DNA from 2 places in the Enterococcus hirae ATCC 9790 genome. Region 1 is predicted to be linked to the other one. Evidence: riboswitches for the same ligand, from Rfam matches in the RefSeq annotation. Region 1 holds a riboswitch; the other holds the start of a gene.
What was found. A riboswitch is a leader RNA that binds a small molecule or an ion and turns the genes downstream of it on or off. The one in region 1 is predicted to bind magnesium.
Positions count from the first base shown of each region.

Region 1 (5,166 bases):
GTCATGCTTGATCCGAAAGACCGCCACATCTTAACGATTGGACTTGCAGGAAAAACAAATGAAGATACTCGCATCAATGTACCGATTGATGATAATTTCACAACTGTCTTAAAACGAATCCGTTCAGGAGAAAAAGACATCTTTGAACGCTTCCGTGACAACTTATTGATTGAAATCGTTTCTTATTGGAATGATCAACGTCTTAAAAATGATGAACCAACTGCTCAAGAGGTTTCTACACCTGTTGCTGAAACAAAAGTTGCTGACTCAAAACCTGTGGAATCACCTAAAACAGCTGAAGTATCAAAAGCGGAAACAACTGAAAAACAACGCTCAACTGAAACTGCCGCTTTGAATTTCGCTGATTTTTCAAGCGCAGTAGCGGAATATCCAAAATTTTATGTAGAAAAAGAAGCGGATGCAGCAGTCATCTATGAAAAAAACTCAGATGAACCACGTAAATTAGCTGAAATTTCAATGACAGCAGAAAACCAATTTACAATTGAAAAAGCGTTAGAACGCAAATACAAAGTGAAACTGACATTGATCCCATTGATCGAACAGTTTGCTGCAACAGCTATTTCAGAAAGATAACCAGTTTCACAAATCTATCCACCGCATCAAAAAACGGATTTTTGTCAAATGATGCCGGTAATGAGAAATCATAAAATGTTAAATGAGCAGAAAGGCAATTGCCCTCTGCTCATTTTTTTATAGTAAAATATTTTTTCTATTACTTTGAATCACCAAAAGTTGTCAATAATCTTCACCAATCTTAAAAAAGATAGAACCAAAAAAACAAGCGGTCTCTTTCCCTTAGTTTATTGGTTATGTTTTCCCAGCTTACCCATGCGCATGATAAAAGACATTCAGTTCATAAGCGACACCAGAAATAATTACTGCTAGTAAAAGGACTAAAAGACCTAAAACTACTTTTTGCTTTTTAGAAAAAAGCGTTTTTTTCTTCTCTAATTGCCTTGTTTTCAATATTGAATCTGTGGAGATAAAAGAGAAACAAACAACATAAGACAATAAAACTACTACTGCACTTAACGAAAATCCAGCTAAAATATCACTTGGATAATGGACTCTTAGATATAATCGAGTTGCTGCAATCAGCAATGGATAGCTGATAAAATACCAAGCAACTCTTCTGGTATCCTGACGACTCCAAATAATACTTAACGATAAGATAATTGTTAGGAAAAGCGCAAAGGATAATAAAGAATGTCCACTAGGAAACGAGTAACTCGTACGTATTTCCAATTGTGAAACGGCAGGTCTGATTCGTGCAATGAGCTTTTTTAGAATATACCCAAAAAAACTAACCGCAAAGATATTACAGATATTCCAAATCGCTAACAAATGGTAATTCTTTTTCCAAATATAAAAAGCAAAAAGAAAGGCGAAACATAAGGTCGGACCAATCGTTGCTAACTTAGCAAACAAACGAACAATCGTTGTTAGTTGTGGAAAATTAGGTAAATCGATCTTTGTATAAACCGCTAAATCTAGTGTTTCGAACCATGGAGGATTGATTTTTACGCATAAAATCAATCCAATCAAAAGACATAATGGAACGATTGATAATTTCAGTGCTTTTTGTTGATAATCACTCATAAAACTTTCACTTACTTTCTAACTTCATCTGACTAAACAAATGACTTATTCTACTTTTTTAAAACCTAAAATCATACCTAATCCGCCTCCCATGATCAACAAGGAGGTTCCTCCTTGACTTAGAAAAGGCAAAGGAATTCCTGTTAAAGGCAGTAAACCAATCGAAGCGCCGATATTTTCTACGATTTGAAATAATAGTCCAAATACGAGTACTACCGCTAGATATAGATTTCCTTTATTGTTTGTCTGTATCGCAGTGTAAATAACTTGGTAGAAAAGATAGAAATATAGAAAAACGACGGTCACGCTACCTAAAAAACCAAACGTTTCGGCAATTACAGTAAATACCATATCTGATTCACGTACCGGTACATAGATTGGTGGTATTTCAGCTGGTCGTCCACTAAATCCACCTGCACTAACAGACAATAAGCTTTGTGATTGTTGGTATCCGATCGATTGACTGTAAGCAAAAGGATCGATCCAAGCTCTCACCCGGTCTAATTGATACGTCTTAAAGTTCAGACTATAAAGGATCTCATTACCGTATTTCGTAAAAACTAGACAAATCAATATGACCCCAATAATAAATAAAAAACTAGCACATACGGCCAAGATCTTCCAATGGACCCCTGCAATCATGAACAGAGCCCCCAAACAAATAATAAATACCAAACTTGTCCCAAAATCTTTTTGCATATACATCAACAAGAAAGTTGGTAAACTGATCAACAGAACTTGAAAGACATAGATCAGATCCGTTTTCACGGTACGTTCACTGACTTTCTTTTCATAAAGCAAGGTGAAATAAACGAGAACTAATGCAAAAGTCAATTTAACCAATTCAGAAGGTTGAAAAGTAAAACTACCCATCCTCAGCCAACGTTTCGTATCGGTTAATTGGTACATCACCGGATCATAAAATTTGTAGAGCAAACTCATAATTGCTAATGAAATGGCATAAAAATAAGGAGACAATCGTAACAATAACGCTGTCTTGATTTTTTGTGTCAGTAACAAAAGTCCTAATGAAGCAATGCAAAAGATCACTTGTTTTAAAACAATAGTTTTATAAGGAACTTGGTCGTAGACTGCTGCTCCATATTGCACACCGATACTTAATAAATAAAAGAGAAAAATCGGCAAAAATAACGCATAATTAAACTCAAATGATTTTGATTTCACACACAACACCTCTTAAACGAAAGTTTTCGTAACCAGAATTTCTCTAATCTTCTTATCAAAACATCCGTTATCAACTAGTATCCATTTTGCCATCCTTTCTATTAGGCAAAAGGAGTCACTTTCACATGAGGAAAAATAAAAGTAGCGTGATCAAAATGTGCTGTGATTTATTTTCAAGTAAGTGGTGTAAATATCCAACTCCAAAAAATAAGCCGAAAATTCACAAAAATCAGCAAAGATTTTTAGAAGTTTCGGCTTATTTGTTAAAGTTGCGTACATCAACAACTATCTCATCGTGTGAGTTTTGACACTAAACAACGTAAAGATTTCTCTTAGCTATCTTATGAAGAGCCTTAATTCGACAATTCCTGTTTTACACATTGGCGTCTTTCGACGTTTCTGCGCAATAGCCTATGTTTGTTTAGGAGCCTCGCCTAACAAGTATTAAATTTGAAAAAAAGTATATCCTTTAACGAACAATTTCACAATAGCATCCCGTAGAAAGTTCGCAAAAATTTAGTCATATTTAACCTTTTCCTTAATTTTACCGGCAATTAGCAAAAAAAGAGAGCTTTTGACTAGGAATAATATGAATAAATATAATAAATATATAGTAGCTTTTTATCCATTCTGCTGTTATCCCAATCAGTCTCTCTTTTTTATAAATACTTATTTTTTACGTAATTGCATCAAAAATTTTCTAGCTACGTCCTGATTCATTCCTTCGGCTTTTCTTAGAAATTCAGCGACTTGTTCAATTTCAGTTCCTTGTGCCCCGACTGTGATCGCTAAGGCTCTAGCTTGAAGCGACATATGCCCCTTTTGGATACCGTCTGTCACTAATGCCCGCAAAGCAGCTAAATTTTGTGCTAAACCGACGGCAGCAATGATTTGAGCTAATTCTTTTGCTGATTCAATCTTCAACATGTCTAGTGCAATCTTTGCTTTTGGAAGAATCCTAGAAGCTCCTCCAACTGTTGCCACTGCCAAAGGTACCGTTAATTGTCCAATTAACTTATCTCCAATCATTTGCCAGTCTGACAGGCCTTGGTAAGCACCATCTTTCGCAGCATACGCATGAACGGCAGCTGCACAAGCTCTCGTATCGTTTCCAGTAGCAAGAATGACAGCTTCGATGCCATTCATGATCCCTTTATTATGTGTTGCTGCCCGATAAACATCTAATTTAGCATACTCGGAAGCTTGTTGGATTTTTTCAGCAATTCTCTTTCCTGCTTCAATCGTTTTTCCCAATCGCTCGAAGGGAATCTCACAACTAGCTGTTACTAATGATTCTGTTGCGAAATTGCTTAAAATACTAAATAAAATCTCTTCTTTAGGAAACCAGGAACGTATTTTCTGGGCAACACCTTCTAAGATAGCGTTGATGATATTAGCTCCCATCGCATCTTTTACATCAACCAAGAAATCGATCGATAAGTAATCCAAATTATTACCCTTAAAGTTTCTTGTTGCGATTTCCTGCACTCCACCACCACGTCTCACGATCGAGGGATAACTTGCATTCGCACATGCTAGTAGTTCATCTTGTCTGGCGATGACAGCATCAGTTATACCTCGATTATCCAGTTCCCCTGATAGTACAATCTGACCACGCATCAGGCGTTGTGGTGTAATTGCTGTAATGTCTCCACATATTTTTGCTCCGTTACTGGCTGCAGCAATTACAGACGGTTCTTCTGTCGCCATCGGTACTTGCCTTTTGATTCCATTGATTTGAAAATTAGGTGCAATCCCTAGAGGAATCTCAACTTGACTGATTTGATTTTCAATCAAATGATTGGCTACTTCTTCAGAGAGTGTTCCTACTTTTAATTCATCAGCTTGTGATTGACTGATGATTCCTTCACTAACCAACTGACTCCGACGTTGTTCAGGCGTCAGTTGATAAAACTTTTTTTTTGGTCACTTGATTGTTCCGTTTCTAGATTTGCTTCAAGTAACATGGCTAGTCCTAAGCCTCCACCAATACATAAAGAAGCCACACCATATTGTTGGTTCATTCGTTTCAAGCCATAACTTAATGTTGTCAAAATACGAGCACCACTTGCACCAATCGGATGACCGAGTGCGATGGCACCACCATCTACATTGACTTTTTCTTCAGCTAGTTTTAAGTTGCGATTGACCACGATCGATGAAGCCGCAAATGCTTCGTTGATCTCAAAACGATCGATTTGATCAATAGAAATTTCTGCTTTTTTCAATAATGTTTGGATTGCTGAGATAGGTGCAATTCCCATAATGCTCGGATCAATCCCAATTTCAGAAACAGCCTTGATCGTTGCAAGATAAGGAAGCCCATGTTTGATCGCATATTCTTTTGAAGCTAAAATCAAT
Region 1 is NC_018081.1:2,679,412-2,684,577, forward strand. Features, by position in the region: gene EHR_RS12680 (hypothetical protein) at 4-594, shown strand; gene EHR_RS12685 (phosphatase PAP2 family protein) at 844-1,620, opposite strand; gene EHR_RS12690 (FtsW/RodA/SpoVE family cell cycle protein) at 1,666-2,805, opposite strand; M-box (ykoK) riboswitch at 3,087-3,254, opposite strand; partial or broken gene EHR_RS14725 (hydroxymethylglutaryl-CoA reductase, degradative) at 3,475-5,166, opposite strand, start outside.

Region 2 (5,166 bases), 400 kb from region 1:
AACTTGCAGTTGCCTTGATGTATTTCATGATGTTCCCAAATGTTTCTCGACCAGATAAAAGACCTCTTTCTAAAATCGTTAAATCTTTTTCTAGTAAGATCACATCGGCTGATTCTTTTGCGATATCTACTGCTGTATCAACCGAAATACCGATATCCGCTACTTTCATTGCCGGTGCATCATTGATACCATCACCTAAAAAGCCCACGGTATGGCCATTTTGACGTAAAGCAGTCGTTAAACGAGCCTTTTGTTGAGGATTCAATTTAACAAATACTTCATGATTTTCAGCAACTTGTGCTAATTCGCGATCATCCATTTCTGAAATCTTTTCGCCAGTGATCAATTCATTAATTTCCAGACCCACTTGACGACAAACCGAACGAGTGACTAATTCATTATCACCCGTTAAGACTTTGACTGCGACACCATGATCTTTCAATGCTTTTAGTGCTTGTTTCGTCGTTTCTTTTGGAGGATCAAGGAAAGCAAGGTATCCAATCAATACCATATCTGACTCATCTTTCACTGAAAATTCGCCAACTACGCTTGGGTTTGTTTTTTGGGCCACCCCGATTACACGTAGACCATCTTCATTTAAATCTCTCACTTTTGCAAGAACTGATTCTCTTTTTTCATTGGTTAATGGACTAACGATCCCATCAATGTCGATGTAATTAGAGATACTCAACATCTCTTCGATCGCACCTTTGGTAATCATTTGTGTTTTACCTGCGGTGTCCTCTACAACGACACTCATCCGACGACGTTCAAAGTCAAATGGAATTTCATCCACTTTGCGGTAATTGATTTTATCGGTTGCTAACGTTTGTTTGGCTTCATCAATAATTGCTACATCCAACAGATTTTTTAATCCTGTTTGATAGTAACTATTTAAATACGCATGGCGTAAAACACGATCATCTTCTTTACCAGAACAATCCATGTGGTATTCTAAAATGATTTTATCTTGAGTCAATGTCCCAGTTTTATCCGTACATAACACGTCGATCGCACCAAAGTTTTGGATCGCATTCAAATTTTTGATGACTGTTCCTTTTTTCGCCATCACACTAGCGCCTTTAACTAAGTTCGTAGTAACAATCATTGGTAACATTTCAGGTGTAAGACCGACTGCTACAGATAAACCGAATAGAAAAGCTTCCAGCCAATCCCCTTTAGTCAACCCATTGATAACGATAACTGTTGGTGCCATTAAAGCCATGAATTTGATCAATAACATGGATGTTTTATGAATACCAATTTCAAAGCTTGATTTGATCGGTTTTTCAGAGAGCGTTTGAGCCACATGTCCAAATAATGTTTCATTACCAACAGATACAATAATACCTTCAGCACTCCCGCTGATAACGTTACTTCCCATAAAAGCCAAATTTTCATAACTAGTTTCACTCAAAGTCTCATCATCGTAAACAATCGCTTGCTTTTCGACAGGGTAACTTTCACCAGTTAAGGCAGCTTGTGAAATAAATAAATCTTTGGCTGACAACAGACGCATATCTGCAGGAATCATATCACCTGCTGATAATCGAACAAGGTCTCCACAAACGATTTCTTCCATTGGAATCTCAGTATAATCACCGTTACGTTTAACTGCTGCGGTTACTTTTACCAATGATTTTAATTTTTCTGCGGCTTGGTTAGAGCGAACAGATTGAACCAACGTCATCGTTCCACTGACGATGACCATCGTAAAGATGATAATTACTCCAAATAAATCTTTATCCCCAGGAGCGGCTAACACGTATTCTGTGATAAATGAAATCACTCCGAGTGCAATCAATACCAAGGTGAATGGTGTAATATAAGCTTTTAAAGCTTCTACAATAAAGGGTGTTTTCTTCCCATAAGAGATTGAATTTTCACCATATTTTTCTCTTGATTCTTCAATTTGTTCGTCTTTCATTCCTTGATCAGTCGAATGAAAGAAGTTCAATAATTCTTGTTTTGTCTTTCCTGCAAATGCAGCATACATTTTTTGTGTATCTCTCTTTTTTTCCATCTCATTTTTCTCCTTAGACCCAGTAAATATAAGCAATACTTATTTAAGCTGGGTTATTTTTAGTTAGTTGAGTAATGGAGAAAATGCTGTATTTAAAGGGGCTGAAAACAGATAGATAATAGCCTCAGCCAGCAATTTCTCTCGCATTATTTTCTTCGCAGGACTGTCATCCATTTGTTCTCATCTCCTTTAACTTGATAGAATTGTTCTTGTTTCTCTTTCGTTTTAAAAGCATCAACTTCCCAACGAAACCACCTCCATTTTTTGTTTGTTAGGATTGTTTCAACACAAAAAGACCTTTCATCAAAAATTCAGCGAAAGGTCGAAAAAGCACATAAAAAAAAGCTTCTTTGATCTCATCGTTGAGTTTTGACACTGTACAACGTAAAAAGCAATTCCTTGCTTTTAGCTACCTTATGAAAAGCCTTGTCTCGACAATTCCTGTTCTACCCATTGGCGTCTCTCGACGTTTTTGGGCAGTAGCCTGTGTTTGTATAGGAGCCTCACCTAACAAATCCTATTTAGTTTTCCTTCGTAAATATAACAACTTATGCACCGATTGTCAAACTTATTTTTTGCTTTTTCCAAACATTTATGGTAAATAAATTGTTTTTGATTGATGGGGTTAGAAAATTCTTATTGTACTTAATAGCTCGTATGTTGATCAGCTTTTTCACTTTGATTGTGGGTTTACTCAGACACCAGTATAATAAAGGTATAACAAAAAAAGGGGTGTATCAGATGGAACGTACATTGGTCATTATCAAACCGGATGGTGTCAGACGTCATTTAATTGGGCGGATCATCCAACGATTTGAAGAAAAAGGATTAGCAATTACTGAAATGAAGTTTGCAACAATGACAAAAGAACTCGCACAAGAGCATTATCATCACTTAAGCGGTCGGAGCTTTTTCGATGAATTAATTGATTATATGACCTCGGGACCAGTAGTCTATCTTGTTTTAGCTGGAGAGGATGTCATCGATATCGTCCGTAAGATGGTCGGTGCAACTAAAGCTGTAGATGCTGTTCCTGGAACGATTCGTGGAGATTATGCCTTACCTGGAACTGAAAATATCATTCATGCATCTGATTCAAGAGATGCTGCAACCAATGAAATCAATCGTTTTTTCCCATTATTCGATACAAAAAAGCAAAAATCTGAGATCGTTCATCCTGAATGACCAAACAGATTTGCTCTTACTGATAGTTGAGTGAAAGAGCAGAAAAGTACCTGACAGTTCGTTTAGTCAATGATTATTGCAAGGTCTTTTCTACTCTTATTCACTTGCCTTACTTATTCTTGTTCTATTTTTGCAATCTGTTCAAACAACATCATTTTTTTCTCTTCTTCTTTTATCACTTCCAAAAGTTTCTCTTCAAGACGTTTGCGCTCTTTCTTGCCTAGGGTATATTCGATGACCGTAAAAAAAGTATTCAACTCTTTTGAAAGTGGTTCACCTAAGGCTTGTGCAATCAGCTTTCTGTAGTATTCTGTCATCAAACTTTCATAAATGATTGTTGATTTTTCTTTGTGTGCCAAACTGCGAGACATATCGAGGTTGATACTACGCGCTTTTTTGAAACGTTTTTTATCGATATAATAAAGTGTGAGATTCATTAAAAATGTAAATAAATAGTCTTCATTCAAAGAATCGGTCATTTGTCGCATTCTTTTTTTGATTTTCAAGTAATGATTGTCTAGAAATGAATCACTGAAAATATAGGGATACTTGGAAAGAATGTCTAACTCAAAATGACCATATTCCCTGATTTTCATAAAGTATTCTTCAATCGTACGACACTCATATCCTAGAAATTCTAATTGCAACTCCATTTTTCCATTCGTCTGCCAAAACATCTGTAGATTTAACATTAAATAGTATAAATCAGCTGTTTTTTTATATTGCTTTCGGTTGTTGGCAATTTCCTTATAAGGATCAAAGTTCTCTTCTTGGATTTTATTTAAAAGATGCCGACTTTTCTTCGTTTTTTTGGGTTCTTCAAGCTGATTACGTAACCATTCATATTCGGCCAAAGAAATATTTAAGCGTTCCAAGAAGGCTTTTAGTGTACAAAAAGAGATCTTCTTTACGGTATGATTTTCGATTCCTACTAGAGATGTTTTAGAACAGATTCCCTTTGCTAACTGTGTTTGTGTCAACTTTCGATTCACTCGAAGTTGCTTGATTAATTCTCCATCATACATAATTGATCGTTACCAAAACCAATAACTGAGTGAGTGCCATGTACGAAACAGTTGATCTTTCATCCTTCTTGTAACACTTCTACAACACGTATCACATGACCGTTTGTATGATAAGAAATGTTTAGCCAAAATGTTGAAAAATAAATTAGCTGCTTGGATCTGTGCTTCTATATGTACATGTTCGTTCATTGCCAGTTGTTGTTTTGATTAAACGTTTCCCCTCCTTGTTGTTTCTGATTTTTATTCTTCGGTCAACCTATAGCTGACAAGTTTATCCTATTTTCCTTTTCTATTTTTATTTGATTCAACTGAATTCAGCCATCATTTTTTACACCTATCCAAATTTCCTCGGATTTTTCACTTCCAAAAGAATCGCTGTAAAAAATTTGTTTCCTTCACTAATTACATACGCTAAAATAAAAAAGTTTACGAATTATATAAAAAAAACTTCCAAAAAAGTGAAAACAAATCGACTTTTTTGGAAGTTTTATTAACTATTCATTTAATTATTCTCATCTGTTTCTGCAGGGTAAAGGTTAGTCGTTGTTTTATTTCCATTTTTAGAATAAACACTCGTGGACTTGCTTCCTTTTTGTTTTTCAATGGTTTCATTTTTCTCTGCATCATTTTTATAATCATACTTTTTGGGATCAATCGTTTTAAAGTTATCTGGTACATAGAAACGTAATAGATTCTCTTGATTCAACTTATCAGATAAACTTAAAGCCGTTTTGACTTGATTCTGATCTTTTTCCACTTCTTTTTGGATACCAGCTTTTTTAGGATCAATGATTTCCCCTGTTTGGTTATTATAAGTTTTTCCATCTAAAACGGTATATTTAGGTGTCACAAAATTACCATTTCTAAAGGCAACCAACTGATCATGCTGTGGTGAAAGCAAATCTGTACCAAAATGGATATAGTCTTTATCAT
Region 2 is NC_018081.1:256,362-261,527, forward strand. Features, by position in the region: gene mgtA (magnesium-translocating P-type ATPase) at 1-2,023, opposite strand, end outside; M-box (ykoK) riboswitch at 2,371-2,545, opposite strand; gene ndk (nucleoside-diphosphate kinase) at 2,765-3,208, shown strand; gene EHR_RS01330 (helix-turn-helix domain-containing protein) at 3,322-4,233, opposite strand; gene EHR_RS01335 (LTA synthase family protein) at 4,736-5,166, opposite strand, start outside.
Region 2: another riboswitch for magnesium. It lies ahead of mgtA (magnesium-translocating P-type ATPase); the one in region 1 lies ahead of EHR_RS12690 (FtsW/RodA/SpoVE family cell cycle protein).